DNA from 2 places in the Neobacillus sp. DHD-1R genome. Region 2 is predicted to be linked to the other one. Evidence: predicted binding sites of a transcription regulator. Region 2 holds the regulator's gene; the other holds the start of a gene.

Region 1 (5,475 bases), 1.1 Mb from region 2:
TATAGTATTTGTATAAATAAGTTCTTGCTCTTTGAGGAAGTCTACTTCACTACGAAGGATTCTTTCCGTTAATCCAAGGCTAACGGCTAAACTCCTTCTTCCTACGGGCTGCATATAACTTATGTAACGTAGGATCGTATATCTTTTTTGCAGAACTTGAAGGAGGTCGGGTAATAATCTTTTTTGGATATCGATAAATGACTGCATGAATCGCATGCTCCTTTATTGTATGTAGTTGGTCGTAAAATGTCCACCATAGACATATTATGTCCCACCTACGTTAAAAAAAATCACCCCTACTAGTAGTACGTTTTTATTGTAGCAGGAGTGAAAATGTATTTCAACTAATTTTAGTCAGCTTTTTTCTTGCAAACGATTACTTATGTCAAATTTGTCAACATAGCCGTAACCCACTTCTACCCCATCGATATAAACAACAGGAATCATTAGTCCGTACTGTTCTGTCAGTTCATCACTTGATTCAATATCGACTTCCTCAAGTTTAAAATCCCATTCCTTTTTCATTTCTAAAAGGGTAGCTTTCGCTTTCTCACATAGCGGGCAGCGATTTCGAGTATATAAAGTAATTGTCTTTGAATGTTGCATCGTCTTTTCCTTTCAATAGTAAAAATTTGAATGATTAGTAGTTTACGTAAACCGTTTCCGCTTGGAGGAGGATGGTATCCCCAGTTGTTCGCGGTACTTAGCAATCGTTCGTCTTGAAACTACAATCCCTTTTTGCACTTGTAATTGTTCAACAATATCTTGGTCTGAGAGTGGTTTTTCCTTGTTCTCTTGTTCAATTAACTTACTGATTTCATTCTTCACTTGGGTCGAAGACGTAGTTTCATCATTAGAAACGGTCTGAATGGTGCTGGTGAAAAAAGTTTTTAACGAGAAAGTGCCCATTGGTGTCTGCACATATTTTTCACGCACTGCCCTGCTGACTGTAGATTCATGAATTTCAAGTTCGTTTGCCACTTCTTTCATTGTCATCGGAACCAAATATTGGGTCCCTTTTTGAAAAAAGGCCGTTTGTTTTTCAACGATTTTCGCTACTACCCTGGTAAGTGTTTCTTTGCGCTGCTCGATGCTTTTTAAGATCCATTGGTAGTCCTGCACCTTATCCTGCAAAAAACGGCTCACCTGCTGGTCTTTATTGTTAAACTTTTGTAAATATTGTTCATTAAAGCTGATCCTTGGCAGAGAATCATCAAACATCCGTACGGTTAGACCCTGAGGGGTTTGTTCCACAACCGCATCTGGAATAATGTAGGTGGTTGCTTCATTGCGTAACATGGCCGCTGGTTTTGGATTAAGCTGTTGAATATCATCAAAAATATCTTGAATCTCTTTTAAAGAAATTTTCAGTTGTTTCGAAATTTGTTTCCACTTCTTTTCGGCAAAGAGAACGAAATAGTCAGAAATGATTTTTTGAGCCAGTTCATTATTTGGATTTTTATAATAAACTTGCATCAACAGGCACTCTTGGAGGTCTCGTGCCCCGATCCCTGCTGGTTCCAATGTTTGAATTACAGCTAGGCATTCCTCCACAAGTTCAGTGTCCACTTTGAGATGTTGAGCGATTTCCTCAAGGTCTCCAATAAAGTAACCGTTTTCATCAAGGCTTTGTATAAGGTGACGGATGACTTTTAACTGTTCCGCCGATAAATTGGTTATTTTTATTTGAGAGATTAAATATTCTTCAAGCGAAAATGGTTTGTCTGCAATCTGGTCTATCCAATCTTTTTCCCCTTTTTGGTGCTTCTTTCGTTTGCGGTCAATGAGGGGATTCACTGGGTTGACATTGTCATTTTCAATCTGCAGTAAGGGATTTTCCAATGCCTTATCTTCTAGGAAAGCAGTCAGTTCCTGTGCGGAGTATTGCAATAATGCAATGGCTTGAGATAACTCCTGCGTCATTGCTAGTTTTAATGTTTGCTGCTGCCATAAGCCTGCTCTTAAGTCCATTCGTATCCCCCCTTTTCCTATTTTACACGATTGAAAGCTTTTCGTGTATTAGAAAATGAGAAATGAGGAAGGGCCCATTAAATAAAAAAATTTGAAGAAATAAAGTTTTTAGTCTGGAACTTTACTTCTTTTGAAAAATCGGTCTATTTTTGGGAATAATTGTCTATTTGTACAAAACACCTTGAAAATGGTACAAAACCCTTTGAAAATGGTACAAAACACATTAAAATCCGCACAAAATCTCCTTAAATTGGCACAAAAGCACCAAAAAGTAGCACAAAATCAAATAAATAAAGTAAAAAAACCCCCTGTTTGCAATAAACAGAGGGTTTTCAGGATGCGCTCGGCGAGAATCGAACTCACATTTTAAGCTTCGGAGGCTTACGTGCTATCCGTTGCACCACGAGCGCATAAATATTAGCGACTTTTCTATTATATGCTACCTTCCCCTATTTTGCAAGCATAGAATAGGTTTTAAAATGAGGTAAAATGGTTATGATGATGTAGTGAAAGTTGTCGAACATTTTAAAGGCTATTTGTTTGACCTTTATTGACCATCAGTGTATGATACTAATACATAAGCATTTACCTTTTCTAATCAAAGGAGGAAGAAAAATGAATTTGATTCCTACAGTTATTGAACAAACAAACCGCGGCGAAAGAGCATATGACATTTACTCCCGTCTATTAAAAGACCGGATTATCATGCTTGGCAGCGCAATTGACGACAATGTTTCCAACAGCATTGTGGCGCAGTTATTATTCCTTGAAGCAGAAAACCCTGAAAAGGATATAACACTTTATATTAATAGTCCTGGTGGAAGCATAACATCTGGGATGGCCATTTATGACACCATGCAATATATTAAAGCAGATGTATCGACTGTTTGTATTGGTATGGCTGCATCAATGGGTGCATTCTTACTTGCTGCAGGTCAAAAAGGCAAACGTTACGCGTTGCCTAATGCTGAAGTCATGATTCACCAGCCACTTGGCGGTGCACAAGGACAGGCAACTGAAATCGAAATTGCCGCAAAACGTATTCTATTCCTTCGTGAAAAATTAAACGGCATTTTATCAGAACGCACTGGCCAGTCACTTGAAGTGATTAGCCGTGATACAGATCGTGATAACTTCATGACAGCTGAAAGAGCAAAAGAATACGGTCTTATTGACAATATCATTACACGTAAACTTACTGATACACCTGAGAAAAAATAAGGATAAACGGCAATCGGCTTTCAAGTCGATTGCTTTTTTTCATTTTAACATGCTTTTCAAAAATCGACTAAAAAAAAGGATTTAGCCTGGAATGGGCCAAATCCTTTTTAATTATTGTTCTTTTTGAATAAAATCAGATAAAACGTTGATGGCTTTTTCTTCATCATCGCCGTCTGCAATGATATTGATGACGACTCCGGAGCCTACTGCTAAGCTCATTAATCCCATAATGCTTTTCGCATTAACCTTTTTGCCATCCTTTTCTAGAAAGATATCAGCAGAAAATCGATTCGCTTCCTGTACAAAAAGTGCTGCAGGGCGTGCTTGTAAACCCGTTTTCAATTTTACTTCTATTTCTTTAGCCAACATTATAATAATTCCTCCTAGTATTTATTGTTTATTTACTTGAAACTAATTCATTATTTCACAAACTATGACCTCTTGAGGCCATTTCTCCCATTCGAAGCTTGTCAGCGATTTCATCGATTTTCCTTAAACGATGATTAATTCCTGATTTGCTGATTGAGCCTCCGGAAACCATTTCACCTAATTCTTTTAAGGTAACGTCAGGATATTGAACGCGCAGTTCCGCAATTTCTCTAAGCTTATCAGGTAAGATCTGCAATCCAACAGTGGCATCAATAAAGCGGATGTTTTCCACCTGTCTAATCGAGGCCCCAATCGTTTTATTAAGATTAGCGGTTTCACAGTTGACAAGCCGGTTGACGGAGTTTCTCATATCCCTAACAATTCTGACATCCTCGAAGCGGAGCAAGGCATTATGGGCCCCGATGATATTTAGAAACTCAGTAATTTTCTCAGCTTCTTTTAAGTAAGTTATAAACCCTTTTTTACGCTCAAGCGTTTTACTATTAAGATCAAATGTATTCATTAATTCGCTTAAAGAATCATTATGTTCTTTATAAAGCGAAGCAATTTCCAAATGATAGGAAGAGGTTTCCGGATTATTTACAGAACCTCCGGCAAGAAATGCACCGCGAAGGTAAGAACGCTTACAACATTTCTTCTTTATTAGGTCTGGTGAAATATCATGAATGAAGGTAAAGCCTTCGCCAAGTATTTTCGTATCTTCAAGAATTTCCTTTGCCTGCTCAGCTAAACGAACAATGTAGACATTGTTTTTTTTCAAGCGCATTTTTTTTCGAACAAGCAGCTCTACCTGTACTTGGTAACTCTTTTTCAATAATGTATAAATCCTTCTAGCTATCGCAGCATTTTCTGTTTGAATATCAACAACTAACTTGCGATTTGAAAAGGAAAGGGAACCGTTCATGCGAATCAACGCCGATAGTTCAGATTGAATGCAGCATGTTTTCACTTCCAAGTTAGTTAATTCCTTTTTCGTCTCCGAAGCGAAAGACATCCCCTCACCACCTTATAAACCAAACAATGATCAATAAAAACATTGCCTTATTTTGTTATCAATACACTGTAACTAATTATAACTTATTTACCTTATAAAATCTGCCCATTCCTATCTACGCTTGATAACGCTTATTGGTTTCATCAATCAGCAAATTATATAAAATTTTTGCAACCTTTTTGGGATCATGCCTTAATGCCCCATTTTCCTGGTAGGCAATATCTGCATGGACAACTTCAAGCCCGAGCTCAGAAAGCTGTGGCAGGTCATAAAGGACTGGATCGGCCAGTTCTTCATTATAGCGGAGTTGAATATCTGGTGGAATTTCTTCATTATTAACAAGAATGGTATTAATAGACGCACAACTCATATGATCATAAATCGCCTTCACATGATCGCTGGCCGTATAGCCGTGGGTTTCTCCTGCCTGCGTCATCAAATTACAGATATATACTTTCTTCGCATGCGAGCGGCACACTTCATCCCCTAAGCGAGGAACGAGCAAATTGGGTAGGATACTTGTATACAAACTTCCCGGCCCAATAATGATTAAGTCGGCTTGGCGAATCGCTTGAAGTGTCTCGGGCAAAGGACGAATATTTTTCTTTGATGTTAAAAAGACTCTTTTAATTTTTTTTCCTGAATACGGAATTTTTGATTCTCCCGAAACGACTGTACCATCTTCCATCTCCGCATGTAAGACTACACTCTGATTCGCAGCAGGCAAGACCTTTCCGCGCACATTTAAAATTTTGCTCATCTCTTGGATGGCATGAACAAAATTCCCGGTAATGGAGGTCATCGCTGCTAAAATTAAATTTCCAAGTGAGTGACCTGAAAGTTCATTTGATGTTTTAAAACGATGCTGAAACATTTCCTCAACGAGCGGTTCAACATCT
Region 2 (5,475 bases):
CTAATTCAGTCTTACCAACCCCTGTAGGTCCTAAAAAGACAAAGGAGCCAATTGGACGTTTCGGATCTTTTAATCCTGCTCGCGCCCGGCGAACCGCTTTTGAAACAGCTTTTACTGCTTCATCCTGACCAATGACGCGTGAGTGTAATAATTCTTCTAAATTAAGCAATTTCGCTGTCTCTGTTTCTGCAAGCTTGGAGACTGGTACTCCCGTCCAGCTTGAAACAACACTCGCGATATCTTCTACGGTTACTTCATTATTTTCTTTTCCTTGTTTTTCTTTCCAAGTTTTCTTCGTTTCCTCTAATTGTTCACGAAGGCGCTGCTCCGTATCTCTTAAAGAAGCTGCTTTTTCAAATTCCTGGCTTTGAACAGCTGCATCCTTTTCTTTTCGTACTTCCTCAAGCTTCACTTCTAATTCTTTTAAATTAGGTGGTGTTGTGTACGAACGAAGTCGTACTTTAGAGCCTGCTTCATCAATTAAGTCAATGGCTTTATCCGGAAGAAACCGATCTGAAATATATCGGTCTGAAAGCTTAACCGCCGCTTGAATGGCTTCATCGGTAATAGATACACGGTGATGGGCCTCATAACGGTCGCGTAATCCCGCTAAGATTTGAATCGATTCTTCTGCTGTTGGTTCATCAACCCGAATTGGCTGGAAGCGTCGTTCAAGCGCTGCATCTTTTTCAATGTATTTACGATATTCATCCAGCGTAGTGGCACCAATACATTGAAGCTCTCCACGGGCAAGTGATGGCTTTAAGATATTGGAGGCATCAATGGCACCCTCCGCACCGCCAGCACCAATTAATGTGTGCAGTTCGTCAATGAATAGGATGATATTTCCCGCTTGGCGAATTTCATCCATTACTTTTTTAAGACGGTCCTCAAATTCACCACGATACTTAGTCCCTGCAACAACGGTCCCCATATCAAGTGTCATAACCCGCTTATCGCGGAGAATCTCCGGTACTTCATTGTTCACAATTTGTTGGGCAAGACCTTCGGCAATGGCTGTTTTCCCTACACCTGGTTCGCCAATTAACACCGGATTATTTTTGGTGCGGCGGCTCAAGACCTCAATGACACGTTGAATTTCTTTACCACGGCCAATAACAGGGTCTAAGGTTCCTTCGCGGGCAATGGCGGTTAAATCTCTAGCAAGACTATCAAGTGTTGGCGTATTAGCACTAACAGAAGCCCCACCTTGATGTCCACCAGATTCATTACTACCTAATAATTGCAGCACCTGCTGTCGTGCCTTATTTAAGCTAACACCCAGATTATTAAGCACCCGGGCAGCAACCCCTTCTCCTTCACGGATTAAACCAAGGAGAATATGCTCTGTCCCCACATAGGAGTGACCTAATTTGCGTGCCTCATCCATTGATAATTCAATTACCTTTTTTGCTCTAGGAGTATAGTGAATAGTTTGAGAAGCCTCTTGTCCTTTGCCAATTAAGTTTTCTACTTCTTTTTGGATTTTTTCAGAACCTAATCCAAGACCGTATAGTGCCTTGGCGGCAATGCCTTCTCCTTCGCGAACTAACCCTAATAAAACGTGCTCAGTTCCAATGTTGTTATGTCCAAGGCGGATGGCTTCCTCCTGGGCTAAAGCAAGAACCTTTTGTGCTCTTTCTGTAAAACGTCCAAACATCATATTCTCTTCCTCCTCACCTATTTTTCATTCTCCATTTTTATTCGATCCCTAATTAACGCGGCCCTTCTAATATCCCTTTCATGAGGCCTTAGTGGACCGCCAGCATATTGCTGCAGAAAACCCGGCTGGGTTAAAATCATTAATTCATTTAAAATGGTCTTAGGCATATTATCTATATACCCCATATCTATTCCGAGTCTAACATCGGATAAGCAGCGGGCTGCTTCTTTGGATTCAATAATCCGGCTATTAGATAACACTCCTAAGGAGCGGAATACCCTGTCTTCTAATTGTATGTTCGAAGTCTTTCGTAATGCTTCCCGAGCATACCTTTCTTGTGAAATTAGCTGACTCACAACACCTTTTAAATCACGACTAATATCTTCTTCAGACTTTCCAAGAGTAATTTGATTGGAAATTTGAAAAATATTACCTAATGCCTCACTTCCTTCACCATAAATCCCTCTCACAACAAGACCTAATTGATGAATAGCAGGAATAATTCGGTTAATTTGCTGGGTTAAAATTAACCCCGGTAAATGCATCATTACAGAAGCACGGAGACCCGTTCCAACATTTGTCGGACAGCTTGTTAAATAGCCGTGTTTTTCATCATAAGCGTAATGAATATTGCTTTCCAGCCAATCATCTATTTCATTAGCGGCATGAAGCGCTTCCGCTAATTGCAATCCGGGAAACAAACATTGGATTCGAATGTGGTCCTCTTCATTTATCATAATACTAACTTCTTCATTTTCGGTTAATAGAACGGCACCATATGGGGAGTCTTCAGCAAGCTGCGGACTAATTAAATGCTTTTCTACTAATACCCTTTTTTGAAGAGGCTGCATTTCATCCATTTTCAACAATTCCATTTTCCCAAACTCTTGAAGATCAGATTTATTTAAAATTTCTTCCATATTTACAATAATCGTTTTTGCTTCTTCGTGTGAAAAAACAGTTGGAAATTTATAGGCTCCAAAATTTCGTGCCAAGCGGATCCGGGAACTTAGGACGATATCCGAATCTGGTCCTTCTTCGCTCATCCAGGAGCTGACAGCCTGATTGAAAAAACGTTCAAGCGACACGTTAATCCCCTCCCTCTTCGCTTGCAGCTAATTGTTTCTCTATAGTTCGTATTTCGTCGCGAATATCGGCTGCTTTCTCAAACTCTTCCTGCGAAATGGCATCCTTTAGCGTACTTTTTAACTCTTCAAGCTGTTTACGAAGATGAATGCCGCCTCCGATTCTCTTCGGAATTTTACCATTATGGGTCCAGTTCCCACTATGAAGGCGCCTTAACACGGGTTTAAGCTGGTCTTTAAATGTTTCATAACAATGAGTACAGCCAAAACGGCCTACTTCTAAAAATTGTTGAAAGGTCATCGAACAATTTTCACATTGAAGGACTTCCTCCTGCTGGAATGGATTTTGGTTTGGCTTTTGAAAGGAAGGGTCGATATTTAATAATCCTGCTAATAAATTATTAAAAGCGAACCCAGATTCTCCATTAAAAATAAACATTTCACCTTTTTCCTGAGCACACTTTTCACATAGATGAACTTCTGTTTTTTCACCATTAATTATTTTTGTAAAATGAAGTGCCGCAGGCCTTTGATTACATTCTTGACAAATCATCTTTTCACCTCTCCGGCTGCACTAATTATTTATATTTCAAAGATGTTAACATTGCTTTTAACATTCTAGCTCTTAATTCATCACGGTATGGGAGATCAATGTATAAGACAGAGCGATCAATCACACTTAACATAATTTTGGCCTCTCGTTTTGTAATGACCTCCTCTTGGACAAGCCTAACAATGACATCCTCAGCACTTGTTTGACTAATCCGGCTCTGAATAAGTGATAGCAATTGATCAATTAAATGGGCTAAATCGTGGGATTGAACCTTCATAATTCGAATATACCCACCACCGCCTCGTTTACTCTCAACAATATATCCTCTTTCAATTGTAAAACGAGTATTTATTACATAATTAATTTGTGAAGGAACACATTGGAACTTATCCGCTATTTCACTTCGTTTAATTTCAACAAGGTCCTCCTCGCTCATTTCCAAAACCTGTTTTAGATATTTTTCAATTATATCGGAGATGTTTCTCATCTTCCCACCTCCCAACTTCTGACTTTGACTATATTTGACTTTAATTATACTGAAAATTTTTTTGAGATGCAACGATTCACTACTATTGATTTTCTCCAAATTTCACGGTTGTGAAACCTATTATGGATAAGAAAAACGTCAAAGACCGATTCGACTATTTTTACTCATGGAAAAGAAGTACATTCTAATTTAGACAAGAATGGTTCATTTTCCTCTTTTTGGAGTTAAAAATAACTTTCTATATTGTAATAGGATGGTTTTATAGTTTATTATCCGCTTTTGGCCATTTACTTTCCGCTTTTCCCTTTTTACTTTCCACTCAGCCATAATTTCAGCCTTTTAGGCAAAAAAAGACAACCCATTACAGGTTGTCTTTTTGTCGTGCCTGGCAACGTCCTACTCTCACAGGGACGCGTGTCCCAACTACCATCGGCGCTGAGAAGCTTAACTTCCGTGTTCGGTATGGGAACGGGTGTGACCTTCTCGCCTTAATTACCAGACTATAAAATTAGAGAGATCGTTCTCTCAAAACTAGATAATACAGAAGAAGTGGTAAAACTCAAGTTCGCTTTAAAACTGGTTAAGTCCTCGAACGATTAGTATCAGTCAGCTCCACATGTCGCCACGCTTCCACCTCTGACCTATCAACCTGATCATCTTTCAGGGTTCTTACTAGCTTGACGCTATGGGAAATCTCATCTTGAGGGGGGCTTCATGCTTAGATGCTTTCAGCACTTATCCCGTCCGCACATAGCTACCCAGCGATGCCTTTGGCAAGACAACTGGTACACCAGCGGTGCGTCCATCCCGGTCCTCTCGTACTAAGGACAGCTCCTCTCAAATTTCCTGCGCCCACGACGGATAGGGACCGAACTGTCTCACGACGTTCTGAACCCAGCTCGCGTACCGCTTTAATGGGCGAACAGCCCAACCCTTGGGACCGACTACAGCCCCAGGATGCGATGAGCCGACATCGAGGTGCCAAACCTCCCCGTCGATGTGGACTCTTGGGGGAGATAAGCCTGTTATCCCCGGGGTAGCTTTTATCCGTTGAGCGATGGCCCTTCCATGCGGAACCACCGGATCACTAAGCCCGACTTTCGTCCCTGCTCGACTTGTAGGTCTCGCAGTCAAGCTCCCTTGTGCCTTTACACTCTACGAATGATTTCCAACCATTCTGAGGGAACCTTTGGGCGCCTCCGTTACTCTTTAGGAGGCGACCGCCCCAGTCAAACTGCCCACCTGACACTGTCTCCCACCCCGATCAGGGGTGCGGGTTAGAATTTCAATACAGCCAGGGTAGTATCCCACCGACGCCTCTACCGAAGCTAGCGCTCCGGCTTCTCAGGCTCCTACCTATCCTGTACAAGCTGTACCAAAATTCAATATCAGGCTACAGTAAAGCTCCACGGGGTCTTTCCGTCCTGTCGCGGGTAACCTGCATCTTCACAGGTACTATAATTTCACCGAGTCTCTCGTTGAGACAGTGCCCAGATCGTTACGCCTTTCGTGCGGGTCGGAACTTACCCGACAAGGAATTTCGCTACCTTAGGACCGTTATAGTTACGGCCGCCGTTTACTGGGGCTTCGATTCAGAGCTTCGCTTGCGCTAACCCCTCCTCTTAACCTTCCAGCACCGGGCAGGCGTCAGCCCCTATACTTCGCCTTGCGGCTTCGCAGAGACCTG

Evidence for each region. The regulator CtsR, encoded in region 2, represses protease genes until heat stress. The targets are predictions, from matches to a motif close to ATGGTCAATAAAGGTCAAACA.
Region 1: clpP (ATP-dependent Clp endopeptidase proteolytic subunit ClpP) is a predicted target of CtsR. The motif match lies at 2,509-2,529, and genes of this name have one in related genera.

What each region holds. Positions count from the first base shown of each region.
Region 1 is NZ_CM173232.1:1,035,111-1,040,585, reverse strand. It holds gene AC3ANL_RS04815 (sugar-binding transcriptional regulator) at 1-207, opposite strand, end outside; gene AC3ANL_RS04810 (glutaredoxin family protein) at 355-606, opposite strand; gene rpoN (RNA polymerase factor sigma-54) at 649-1,971, opposite strand; tRNA gene AC3ANL_RS04800 (tRNA-Arg) at 2,310-2,381, opposite strand; gene clpP (ATP-dependent Clp endopeptidase proteolytic subunit ClpP) at 2,587-3,192, shown strand; gene AC3ANL_RS04790 (HPr family phosphocarrier protein) at 3,304-3,561, opposite strand; gene whiA (DNA-binding protein WhiA) at 3,617-4,576, opposite strand; gene AC3ANL_RS04780 (gluconeogenesis factor YvcK family protein) at 4,692-5,475, opposite strand, start outside.
Region 2 is NZ_CM173232.1:5,308,914-5,314,388, forward strand. It holds gene clpC (ATP-dependent protease ATP-binding subunit ClpC) at 1-1,663, opposite strand, end outside; gene mcsB (protein-arginine kinase McsB) at 1,681-2,751, opposite strand; gene mcsA (protein-arginine kinase activator protein McsA) at 2,753-3,301, opposite strand; gene AC3ANL_RS26195 (CtsR family transcriptional regulator) at 3,327-3,788, opposite strand; rRNA gene rrf (5S ribosomal RNA) at 4,172-4,288, opposite strand; rRNA gene AC3ANL_RS26205 (23S ribosomal RNA) at 4,365-5,475, opposite strand, start outside.